DNA from 3 places in the Paracoccus sp. MA genome. Region 1 is predicted to be linked to each of the others. Evidence: riboswitches for the same ligand, from Rfam matches in the RefSeq annotation. Region 1 holds a riboswitch; each other region holds the start of a gene.
What was found. A riboswitch is a leader RNA that binds a small molecule or an ion and turns the genes downstream of it on or off. The one in region 1 is predicted to bind cobalamin.
Positions count from the first base shown of each region.

Region 2: it holds a riboswitch for cobalamin, as region 1 does, so the genes downstream of both, LOS78_RS12965 (TonB-dependent siderophore receptor) here and LOS78_RS09490 (DUF1636 domain-containing protein) in region 1, are expected to answer to the same signal.
Region 3: it holds a riboswitch for cobalamin, as region 1 does, so the genes downstream of both, LOS78_RS21605 (TonB-dependent siderophore receptor) here and LOS78_RS09490 (DUF1636 domain-containing protein) in region 1, are expected to answer to the same signal.

Region 1 covers NZ_CP087598.1:482,753-486,724, forward strand. Annotated here, with positions in the region: gene cobN (cobaltochelatase subunit CobN) at 1-1,115, opposite strand, end outside; gene cobW (cobalamin biosynthesis protein CobW) at 1,118-2,152, opposite strand; gene LOS78_RS09490 (DUF1636 domain-containing protein) at 2,156-2,509, opposite strand; cobalamin riboswitch at 2,586-2,787, opposite strand; gene cobO (cob(I)yrinic acid a,c-diamide adenosyltransferase) at 2,825-3,436, shown strand; gene LOS78_RS09500 (DUF1801 domain-containing protein) at 3,441-3,857, shown strand; gene bluB (5,6-dimethylbenzimidazole synthase) at 3,861-3,972, opposite strand, start outside.
Region 2 covers NZ_CP087598.1:1,183,210-1,187,181, reverse strand. Annotated here, with positions in the region: gene LOS78_RS12980 (HAMP domain-containing sensor histidine kinase) at 1-146, shown strand, start outside; tRNA gene LOS78_RS12975 (tRNA-Ser) at 271-358, shown strand; gene LOS78_RS12970 (hypothetical protein) at 758-955, opposite strand; cobalamin riboswitch at 1,476-1,690, shown strand; gene LOS78_RS12965 (TonB-dependent siderophore receptor) at 1,825-3,729, shown strand; gene LOS78_RS12960 (ABC transporter substrate-binding protein) at 3,723-3,972, shown strand, end outside.
Region 3 covers NZ_CP087599.1:570,692-574,663, forward strand. Annotated here, with positions in the region: gene LOS78_RS21590 (hypothetical protein) at 1-421, shown strand, start outside; gene LOS78_RS21595 (alpha/beta fold hydrolase) at 508-1,476, shown strand; gene LOS78_RS21600 (DedA family protein) at 1,431-2,009, opposite strand; cobalamin riboswitch at 2,265-2,456, shown strand; gene LOS78_RS21605 (TonB-dependent siderophore receptor) at 2,633-3,972, shown strand, end outside.

The sequences.
Region 1 (3,972 bases):
CCGGGATAGGTGGACAGCACCACCGCCCGCCGCGGCGCCGGCAGGCCGAGCCAGGCCTTGATGCGCGCCACCGCAGCCTCGATGCGGCCCGTGTCCGGGGCGTGGATCACGCGGGCGAATTGCAGGTCGGGGTCGCGCTCTTGCGGTTCCTTGAAGCTGATCGCGCCCAGGAAGATGCGGCCATCGACCTCGGGCAGCACGACATGCATGGCCAGATCGGCGGCGGAAAGGCCGCGCTCCTCGGCCGCCCAGAGCGCGCGGGGGGCGGTGGACAGCGCCACCTGAAAGACCGGGCAATCCGCGCCGTCGAAGGGCGTCGCGCCGGCATCGTCGCGGGCGGAAAAGGCGGTCAGGTTCACCACCGCCGCAAGCCCGGGCAGATGCGGCGCCAGCCAGCCGGCGAAGCCCGGCGCCTTGAGCGAGGGCGCGAAGACCCCGGTCGCCGCCAGCCCCGCCCCGCGCAGGGCGCGGATCATCGCATCCACCGGCGCCAGGTCGGCCGCGGTCAGGTAGCTGCGATAGAAGCTGACCAGCAGGCCGGGCTCGGGGCGGTCGATCACGCCGCGGTCGGGGTCGTAGAAGCCGAAATCCGGGATCGCGGCCTCGCCACGGACCGGGGCGGCGGGCAGTTCTGCCGCCTGCGCCAGCTCCGCCAGCGCCATCTGCGCCGCGACCGCGCCGCCCTGGTCGCACAGCGCCGAAAGCCGGCGCAGCAGCGGTGCCGGCAGGGTGGAAAACCGGTCCAGCGTCGGATCGGGCCGGCCGTCCGCCGGCAGGAAGGCCAGCGCGATGCCGCGCCTGCGCGCCAGATCCTGCAGGCTGGCCACGCCATAGGGCCAATAGGGCTCGCCGCCGATCAGCCGGACCAGCACGGCGCGGGCGCCGGACAGCGTCGCCTCGACATATTGATCGACCGAGACCGGGTGCCGCAGCGCCGAGAGGTTGCACAGCCGCAGCGTGGGCAGGCCGCCGGCTGCCCGGTGCCAGCCCGCCGCGAAAGCGCCGAGGTCGCTGTCGGAATAGGACAGCACCACCAGCTCTGCGGGGCTTTGGCCGGGGTCGGTCGGGACCTCGGTTTCCTCAAGCCCACGGCTTTCGCGGAAGACGACGTGCATCGTCAGGCCGCCAGGATCGCCCGGATCGCGGCCTCGTCGATATCGTCATGCTCGGCGATGACGACAAGGCGCGAGGCGCGGGGGCCGTCGCCCCAGGGCCGGTCGTATTGGTGGCGCACCCGCTCGCCCACCGCCTGGACCAGCAGGCGCATGGGCTTGCCGGCGACGGCGACATGGCCCTTGACGCGCAGGATGTTCTGGTCGCGGGCCAGCCGCTCGATGCGGGCGGCAAGCTCGGCGGGGTCGGCGATCTCGGCCAGCTCGATCACCACCGAGTCGAAATCGTCATGTTCGTGGTCCTCGGCGCCGTCGTGATGGCTGGGGCGGGCGGCAAGGTCGTTCTCGGCCGCCGCACCCAGCCCAAGGATCACCCGCGGGTCGATCACCCCATCGGTCAGCGGCAGGATCGGCAGCTTGCGCGGCGCCTCGGCCTCGATCACCGCGCGGGCGGCGGCCAGCCCGTCCTCGCCGGCCAGGTCGGCCTTGGAGAGCAGGACGATGTCGGCGCAGGCGATCTGGTCCTCGAACACCTCGGACAGGGGCGTTTCGTGGTCGAGGCTGTCGTCGGCGGCGCGCTGCGCCTCGACGGCGGCCTCGTCCGGGGCGAAGCGGCCGGCGGCCACCGCCTCGGCATCAGCCAGCGCGATCACCCCGTCCACGGTGATGCGCGAGCGGATGGCGGGCCAGTCGAAGGCTTTCAGCAAGGGCTTGGGCAGGGCAAGGCCCGAGGTCTCGATCAGGATGTGGTCGGGCTTCACCGGCATCGCCATCAGCCGCTCCAGCGTCGGGATGAAATCGTCGGCCACGGTGCAGCAGATGCAGCCGTTCGACAGTTCCATGATGTTCTCGGCCGGGCAGTTCTCGTCGGCGCAGGATTTCAGGATCTCGCCATCGACGCCCATGGTGCCGAATTCATTGACCAGCACCGCCAGCCGCTTGCCCTGCGGGTTCAGCATCAGGTGGCGGATCAGCGTGGTCTTGCCGGCGCCGAGAAAGCCGGTGATGACGGTCACGGGGGTCTTGGTCAGGTCGGTCATGGGCTACCCAATCGGAGGAATGCGCGCGAGGCTGCGCTTGCGGAAAATCGTGACGCGCTCGCGCCAGGGCACGATGCCGTCGGGGGCGCCGGCATAGGCGGCGGCGCCGGCCAGGATCTCGGGCGCGTCCTCGGCCGACATGCGGCCATAGACATAGGTCCAGCGGCCGGGTGCCGACAGCGCGATGGCCGCGCCGCTGGCGCAGGCCGACAGGCATTCGACCGGGACGATGCGCACGCCGTCGGGGGCGCCTTCGGCGGTCAGCGCGTCATGCAGCCGCGCGCCGGGCACCGGCTCGCCCTCAAGCACCGGCTGGCCGGCGCGGCAGGTGATGCAGACATGCAGCGTGACTGTCATGCGCCCTTCATCCGTTGTGGCGGCAGGGCGCAGGGGCGCGAATGCCCCAAGCCCCAGCGGGAACACCCCGTCCGCCGGTCGATCCTTCTGCGCTGGCAGGTCTCCCGGCTTGCGGATTCGGGCCTTGGCCCACGGCCGCCCCGCCTTCCCGGCTTTCGCCAGTGGCTTCGGGGCGACCTCTCCGGTCACGGTCGCGGGGGCGGCTGCTTCCAGGCGGTTGCCTGTCGCATTCCCTCTTCGCCTGTCATAGGACAGGAACCAGCGCCCCCTGTCTGTGCGCGCCCGGTCCCGACTTGTCAAGCGAAGGAGTGCCCGATGCAGACCGACGACAACGCCCGCCACGCCGAGAAGATGGCGAAGATCAAGGCCGCCCGCGACAGGATGATGGCCGGGAAGCAGGGCGAGAAGGGGCTGGTCATCGTCCATACCGGCAAGGGCAAGGGCAAGTCCTCCTCGGGCTTCGGGATGATCCTGCGCTGCATCGCCCATGGCATGCCCTGCGCGGTGGTGCAGTTCATCAAGGGCGCCTGGGACACCGGCGAGCGGCGGCTGCTGACCGCGCATTTCGCCGATCTGTGCCAGTTCCACGCCATGGGCGAGGGCTTCACCTGGGAGACGCAGGACCGCGAGCGCGACATCGCCGCCGCCCGCGCCGGCTGGGAAAAGGCCAAGCAGCTGATCCGCGATCCCTCGATCCGCATGGTGCTGCTGGACGAGATCAACATCGCCCTGCGCTATGACTATCTGGATCTGGACGAGGTGCTGGCCTTCCTGCGCGACGAAAAGCCGCCGATGAACCATGTCGTGCTGACCGGGCGCAATGCCAGGCCGGAACTTATCGCGCTGGCCGATCTTGTGACCGAGATGGAGCAGGTCAAGCACCCGTTCCGCGACGGGATCAAGGCCCAGCCGGGCGTGGAGTTCTAGGAGCATGGAGAAATCGCAGGACAAGCCGAAGCTGCTTTCGGGCGGCAACCCGCAAATCCCCAAGGGCTATGGCGAGGCGCCGGTCCGCGCCTATATCGCCGCCATGCCGGGCTGGAAGCAGGAGATCGGCCAGAAGCTGGACGAGATCATCACCCGCACCGTGCCGGGGGTGAAGAAGGCGGTGAAATGGAACTCGCCCCTTTACGGGGTCGAGGAGGGGCACTGGTTCCTTAGTTTCCATTGCATGACGAAATACATCAAGATCGGCTTCTTTCGCGGCACGCAGCTTGAGCCGATGCCGCCGGTCGCCTCGAAACATCCGGAGGTGCGCTACCTGCACATCCCCGAGGGGCCGTTCGACGAGGACCAGTTTGCCGACTGGGTGCGCCAGGCCAGCCGCCTGCCCGGCGAGAAGATGTAGGGCTCAGCGCCGCTGCCAGTCCCGCGCGGTGTTTTCCTGCCAGCCCGCGCGGTGCAGCAGCGGCGTGTCGTCGGTGAATTCGGGCCAGCCGAGGCAGAGGAGTGCCGAGAACTCC
Region 2 (3,972 bases), 700 kb from region 1:
CCGGCAGCGGGCTCGGCCTAGCCATCGTCGCCGACCTTGCGGCGTTGCACGGCGGCAGGCTGGCGCTTGAGCGTTCGGCCCTGGGCGGGCTTTGCGCGGCCCTGTGCCTGCCGGGCATTCCGGCTTTGCCGAAGGGGGCGCGCTAGCACGCCGCATCCGGGCCGACGCGCAGGCTTGACTTCCGGTTTCATGTCGGGTCTGTGAACGTCGCAAGCGGCAAGCCGTTGCCATGCCTTGCCCGGCAGGAGCGCCGGCCTGGGGGCTTGATGCGGATGGATGGCCGAGTGGTTTAAGGCACTGGTCTTGAAAACCAGCGAATCGAAAGGTTCCGTGGGTTCGAATCCCACTCCATCCGCCATAATCAATTGATATTTATAAGAAAAACCGCCATTCGGCGGCATGCCCGCCATCATGCCCGCCTTTATGTCTGCGGTTGGCTGCTGCCGATTGCGGTCGTGAGTGATGCGGATGCGCCACGCGCTGGAATGGATCAGAGCCAGCCCCTGCCCCGCCCGCGCGATCTGTCGCAGGGCCGTGAGCGCACCAGGACGGCTGCCCGTGCCGGCTGCTTTCGATCCGCCCGGCTGCGATCCAGTTCATCACCGTGCGGCGCGTCACGCCCATCCCCACCTTCAGCCAGCGAATCTGACCGACGCCGCCGATCCGGCCTGCCGTGCCGAGATGGACGGGGTCGGTGCACGACCCCGAAACGCCAAAGGCAGCCCGGAGGCTGCCTTGCAACGTCGGTGGCGACGCTTCACTCGGCCGCGAAGCTGGTGGCGAACTGTCCGCACCAGTCGTTCGACTTGACGACCGGCCAATAGCCCCTGGTATCCGCATCCTTCTGGGTGACCGGCGGGTTGGCGCGGCACAGGCCGGAATCCGAAAGCGTGCTGGCGGAGTTGGCGACGTGATCCTCATAGAACGCGCAGGCGTTGCAAGCGGTCTTTGCCATGTTGGTTTCTCCTGTCTGGCTGGGTCCTGTGGTGGCTGGCTGGCTTTCCGCTGGCTGGCGACCTTGAGCCGGATATAGAGAGGGATTGGCGGAAGGTCAACGAATAATCTAGCAAAAACATATAGTTGACAGAATTCCTCGGTGACATTTTCCTGATGCGAACTGTCGGGTTCGGGTTTTGCGTCCCGTGGAAAACGCTCAGGAATGCGCGGCACGCCCGTGCCACCCGTGGCCGGCGCCCGGCCGCGCCCTCCGGCAGTGGCGAGGTTCTCGGGCCGGCGCGGAGCCCGCGGCAGATTCCCGATTCCGGCCGCTTTCCGGCAGGCGGCGCCTTCCCGCGCCGCAGGCGGGCGGATTCCGCCGGTTCCATCCCGCAGCAGGCAGAGGGGTACCGATCCCTCCGGCACCAAAGCGTCCTTGCCCCCGCGCGGCGGGCTTCAGGGCCCGGTCCCCACCCGGCGGATTGTCGCGGCCCCGCGGCGGCACCGGATTGGCGCTTGACAGCCCGCGGCGCCCTGCGGCAATGCAAGGCCGCTACGGTTCCGGCGCCATGCCGGATGAAAAGGGAACACCGGTGCGCCCGCCGGCCGCAAGACGGCCAGGGCAAGGCCGGGGCTGCCCCCGCAACTGTATGCGGTGAGCGAAGGCCGCAGGCGCCACTGGGCAACCCCCGGGAAGGCCGGCCCGAGCAACGATCCGCAAGCCAGGAGACCTGCCGCAGCGATCACCCATTTCCGGCGCGGGGCGCGCCCGGGAAGCGGCCGTTCCGCAGAGGTGACAGTCGCCGTCCCGCGGCCGGGCTGTCGGGCCTGTCCGCAGGGCAGTTCTGCAAATCGCGGGGCCGGGCCCCGTGCTGGAAAGGCTTTGGAATGTTCAGAACCCCGGTCTCTCTGCTGGCCGCCGCCGCCCTGCTCCTTCCCGCCGCCGCCACGGGCCAGGAGAGCCAGGCGCCCGTCATGCTCGACCCCGTGATCCTGTCGGGCGGCCTGTCGCCGGTCGCCGAAAGCGCCTATGGCCGCGCCCACAGCATCCTGACCGCCGGGGATCTGCAAGAGCGCGGCTTCGTCACCGTCCAGGACGCGCTGCGCGACCTGCCCGGCCTGGCCGTGACCTCGACCGGCGAGGCCCTGACCAAGGTCCGCATCCGCGGCGGCGAAGCCAATCACGTGCTGGTGCTGATCGACGGGGTCGAGGCCAATGCCCCCGGCAGCGGCGACTATGTGTTCGGCGGCCTGCTGACCGAGGATGTCGAGCGCATCGAGGTGCTGCGCGGCCCGCAATCGACGATCTACGGCGCCAATGCCGCCGCCGGGGTGATCGCGATCACCACCCGCCGCACCAATGCCCCGGGGCTGAGCTATGGCGGCGGGGTCGAGATCGGCGGCCAGGGCACCCGCGCCGCCAGCGCCCATCTTCGCGCCATGGGCGCGCGCGGCCAGATCAGCCTCTCGGCCGCGACGCGCCATACCGATGGCGAGGACGCCTCGCGCACGCCGGGCGGCGATACCGAGTTCAACGACCGCGACAGCCTGACCCTCGGCGGCTCATACGACATCAGCGAGGCGGTAACCGCCGGCTTCACCCTGCGCCGCAGCTGGCAGGAATACGGCTATGACGAATCGGTGTCCTTCGTCGCCTCGCCCGACGAATACCTGCGGGACGAGCCATGGACCGCCGACCGGGACGAGACCTACGGCTCGCTCTGGCTCGAAGCCGAGGCGCTGGGGGGTCGGCTGCTGAACCGCTTCGCCCTTTCGGGCAGCAACCAGGCCACCGCGCATTTCTACGACGGCCGGCCGGATTACGACGACGCCTCGCGGCTGCGGGATCTCAGATATACCGGCACATGGGCGCTTGATGGCGGCGATGCCCGCAACTCGGCGCAGAAGCTGAATGTCGCGCTGCAGAAGAAACGAGATATCTACGAGGCCTCCTTCGCACCGGGCGGCCGGTATGAGCGTGATACGAGATCGGCCGCGCTGGAATATCAGGGCCGGTTCGACAACGGGATCGGCATCCAGGCCGGCCTGCGGCGCGATTTCAACGAGGATTTCCGCAACGCCACCACCTGGAACGTCGCCGGCGCGTGGCAAATGCCCGACCGCGACCTGCGCCTGCGCGCGGCCGCCGGCAAGGCCATCGTCAACCCCACCATGTTCGAGCTTTACGGCTATACGCCCGGCACCTATCGCGGCAACCCGGACCTCTTGCCCGAGACCAGCCGCGGCTATGAGATCGGCGCCGATCTGGGCTTTGCCGCCGGAAGGGGCCGGCTGGGGGCGACCCTGTTCACCAGCAAGGTCGAGGACATGATCGCCGGGGCCGGGGAAACCTCGACGAACATCGCCGGCACCAGTACCCGCAAGGGATTCGAGCTGGAACTGGATCTGCAGGCAAGCGACCGGCTGCGCTTCGGCGCGAACTATACCTATGCCGATGCGCAGACCGCGGAAGGCGAACCCATCGCCGGCCAGCCCCGCCACCTGCTGGGGCTGCGTGCCACGGCCGGCTTCGCGCAGGGCCGCGGCTCGGTCACCGCCGATCTGCGCTATGTCGCGGGCAACTACGGCACGGAATGGTTCCGCAACTGGACCCCGCCCACCACCGAACTGCCGGATTACGTGACCGTGAACCTGGCCGCCGGCTATGACCTGACCGGCAATGTCCGGCTGACCGGCCGCGTCGTGAACCTGTTCGACCGGGACTATTCCGAGGCCTGGGGCTATTACGGCCAGGGCCGCACCCTCTATGCCGGGGTGACGGCGCAATGGTAGGGCGGCTCGGCCTTGCCGCCTGCCTGCTGGCCGGCCTGGCCCTGCCCGGCTTCCTGCAGCCCGCCGCGGCCGATCCGCCGCGCCGGGTGCTGTCGATGAACCTCTGCACCGACCAGCTGGCGATGCTGCTGGCGGCGCCGGGGCACCTGGTCTCGGTCTCGTATCTGGCGCAGGATCCGACCGCCTCGGCCATGGCCGAGGAGGCCGCGCGCCTGCCCGTCAATCACGGCCTGGCCGAGGAGA
Region 3 (3,972 bases), on a different replicon from region 1:
CCCCGGCGCCTTCCACGTCCTGACCAATGCCCGCAGCGCAAGGCTCGGCGCGGTCTATCGCGACGCGCAATCGCTGGTGACGCCGCAGCTGGAATCGCTGATCGACGAGATCTCGCGCGAGATACCGGATTTTCATTTCGGGCGCTTCGACATCCGCTTCCGCAGCGTCGAGGACCTGGGTGCGGCCCGCGATTTCAGGATATTGGAGCTGAACGGCGCCGGTGCCGAGATGCTGCATTTCTGGGCCGGCGGCAGCACGCTGCGGCAGGCATACGGTGCGTTGTGGAAACAGTATCGCTGGCTTTTCGGCATCGGCGATGCCATGCGAAGGCGTGGGGCGCGGCCCGTCGGCCTGCGCGCCATGATCCGGTTGCAGCGACAACAGGAGGCGCTGCGGCGCGTCTATCCCCAAAGCTCGTGAACATCCCTTGCGCAGCTGCGCGCCGGGCGAGACAATCCCGCCGTCGAGCGGTGCGGCGGCTTCAGTCCTCCGCAAAGGAGCCTTGCATGATTCCCGATCTGCCCATCTGTCCGCCCCCCGGCCAAACCATCGTGATCCCCGCGCCGGAACAGACGCTGGCCGAAGGGGCGCTGGGTTTCGTGCTTGAGCCGTTCCAGCCGTTGCGCGAACAGTTCTCGGCGATCACCGGCATCGGGCTGGAACCCGACGACGCCTGGCCCGGGGAACAGGGCCGCACGGTCCGGCGAATGCGGCTGGCGCGCGGGGACGGGCAGGCCCGACTGGGCTATCTGGCGGCGGGCCAACCCGGCGGGCGGCGGGTGATCTTCCTGCATGGCAGCCCCGGCACCGCCGAGGAATGGGACCGCTTCCTGTTGGACGTTCCGGTCGGGCAATATCACATGGCCGTGGACCGTCCCGGCTTCGGCGCCAGCGGGGAAAAGCCCGAGCCCGATCTGGCCGGTCAGGCCGCCGCCGTCGCCCCGCTTCTGACGGCGGGCGGGACCGGAGCCGCGGTATTGGTCGGCTATTCCTATGGCGGCCCGGTTGCGTTGCGGCTTGCCGCCGACTATCCCGACCGGGTTGCGGGGGTTCTGCTGATCGGCGGCGCCGCCGATCCGGAGCTGGAGGAAACCCATCCCCTGCAGCAACTGGCCGCGCTTGATTTCTTTGCCGGGCTTCTGCCCACGGAACTGGCCAACGCCAATGCCGAGCTGATGAATCTTCGGCCCGGGCTTGAAGAGCTGACCCCCGACCTGGCGCATGTCACTGCCCCCGTCACCATCGTCCAGGGGCTGGCCGATACGTTGGTGCCGCCTGAAAACGTGGCCTTCCTGCAGGCGCATTTGCCCGGCAGTCCCGGCCCGCGGCTGATCCTGATCGAAGAGGCCGACCATTTCCTGCCCTGGACGCATGCCGACCTGCTGCGCGCAGCTCTGGCTTGCGTCATCGGGGACGGAAAGTCGTCGTCTCAGTCGCCCGAGCGCCCCCCCTCGTCCTTGTCCGAGGCGAAATAATAGACCGTGAAGCGGTGGCTCAGCCAGACCGCGCCGATCACCAGCCCAACCATGACCGGCCAGGCCCAATTGCCCAGCAGATCGAACAGGACCAGGTTGAGGCCGAACGCCCCGAAGAACAGCGCCGCCGTATATACTGCCGCGACCACGCCGTTCACGATTGCGAAACGGCGAAAATCGACGCGCAGGAAACCGCTGGCCATGAAGACCGGAGGCAACAGCCGTGCCAGCAGCGCCGCCGGCAGGACGCCGCGATCCAGCAGCCGCCGTCCCCGCTCCAGCATCTTGCCGTCCACCCAGCGCCGGACGAGACGGTTGCTTCCGGCCAGCGCGCCGATCCCGTAAAGGGCCCAGTCGCTGATGATATTCCCGGTTACCAGCGCCACCAGGGCCAGTCCGGTGCCGATCTCTCCTGCGGCGGCCAGTGCCGCGCCGGCGATGATCGCCCCTTCTTCCATGACAAAATTCGCAAGAAACAGCAGCAAGGCCAATATCAGCGGATTGCCCAGATATTGTTCGATAAGGGCTTCCACCGCGCGGAGTCTCCTTGGGGCGAGGGGCGGGACAGATCAAGCTAAGGACACCCACCCGCAAACGCAAGCCACAAGGCTTGCGCCGGCGACACGCATGGCGCCGAACGCATCCAGATCGCGCGATGCCCAGAGGCACTCGGCCCCCGGGGTGACGTCGATCTCCTCATCGATCTTGCCGCGATATCAAGCGCACTGCCACCAGGCGGGAAAAAGCAGATACTGCCCATCTAATCTGTTTATTTGACAACTCCCTTGTGCTATCCGGTCGCCGACGGTGCCCCGCAAGGGGTGAAAAGGGAATGCGGTGAGGGAAACCGATGCCGCAGCTGTGCCCGCAACTGTAACCGGGAGCGACCCGCATATGCCACTCTGCCCCAGGGCGGGGGAAGGCGCGGAACTCGCAAGGAACCGGAAGCCAGGAGACCTGCCGTCGCTGTCGCCCATCCCGCGGCCGGGACAAGCCGAGGGTGCGGATTTCCGCTGCGGTGACCCATGTGGATCGAAGGCAGCGGTATGTGCGATGCGACCGATAGAATCTGAACTCGCGCGCGCGGCGGAAGAACCGTCGCGGCAATGCCTTCGTATCCGGCTTCCCTTCCCGTTGAACGAGGATAAGTGCCGAAATGAAGGTCCGCCATATCATTCCCGTGCTGTTGGGCACGACCCTTGCCGTCCCGCCTGCCACCGCCGAGGACGCGGTGACGCTGGATACCATCGTCGTCACCGCCTCGCGCGCCGACCTGCCTGAACGCGCCATCGGCAGCGCCGTCACCGTCGTGACCGAGGAGCGCGCCCGCCGCGAACAGGCGAAGCGCATCACCGACCTGCTGCGGGACGTGCCGGGGGTTCAGGTCTCGCAGGACCGTCCCGGTGCCTGGACCAGCATCAGCATCCGGGGATCGGATAACGGCCAGGTGCTTGTCCTGATGGACGGGGTCCGGCTTGGCGATCCGTCCTCGACCGAGACGGCGTTCCAGTTCGACCATCTGGATGTCGAGGGCATCGACCGGATCGAGGTGCTGCGCGGCAACCAGTCCTCGCTTTACGGATCGGACGCGATCGGCGGCGTTGTCAACATCATCACCAGGCGCCCGGTCCAGGACGGCTGGCGGCTGTCCAGCGGATTGGAGCTTGGTCCGGACGGCTGGCGCCGGGCCACCGCGACCCTGCTATGGAAAAGGGGCGATCTCGACGCCCGGGTCAGCGGCTTTTCCACGCATTACGACGGCCCGTCGCAGGCCGATCCGCGCACCAGCCCGGTTCCCGGCCCCATGGACAACGACGCCCATCGCGGCAACGGGATCGGCACGGCACTGGGCTGGCAGATCGCGCCGCAGTTGCGGGCCGAACTCACGGGCCTGCGCAGCGATACGCGGCACGAATACGATTCGCCGCCCAGTGACGGCAGCGATACGGTCGAAAAGGACGAATGGAACCTGGGCGCGCGCATCCTCCATGAAAGCGCCGACCGGACCCTGCGGCAGACGCTCAGCTGGGGCCGCTACAATGCCCGGCGAACCTATCATACCGGCTTTTCCCGGCCCGAGGGCGATGTCTACGACGGCACGCTGACCCGCTATGGCTACGACGTGACCTGGAAGCCGGCCGAGCCATGGTCGCTTGTGGGCGGCGTCACGCGCGAGAAGGAAGAAACCCTCCAGATCACCAATTATACCGGCAGCTTCATCGCCAGCAACGCCACCACCGCGCTCTTTACCGAGGCGGCCTGGCGTCCCGACGCCCATCTGACCCTGACCGCCGCGCTGCGCCGCGACGACAATGATCAGTTCGGCACCTTCAACACATGGCGGCTGACCGGGGCCTATCTGCTTTCCGCCAGCGGCGCGGCGGATGTGAAGCTGCGGGCCAGCTATGGCACCGGTGCAAAGGCGCCGGGGCTTTATCAGCTTTACGATCCGACCTATGGCAATCCCGACCTTACGGCACAGCGCAGCCGCGGCTG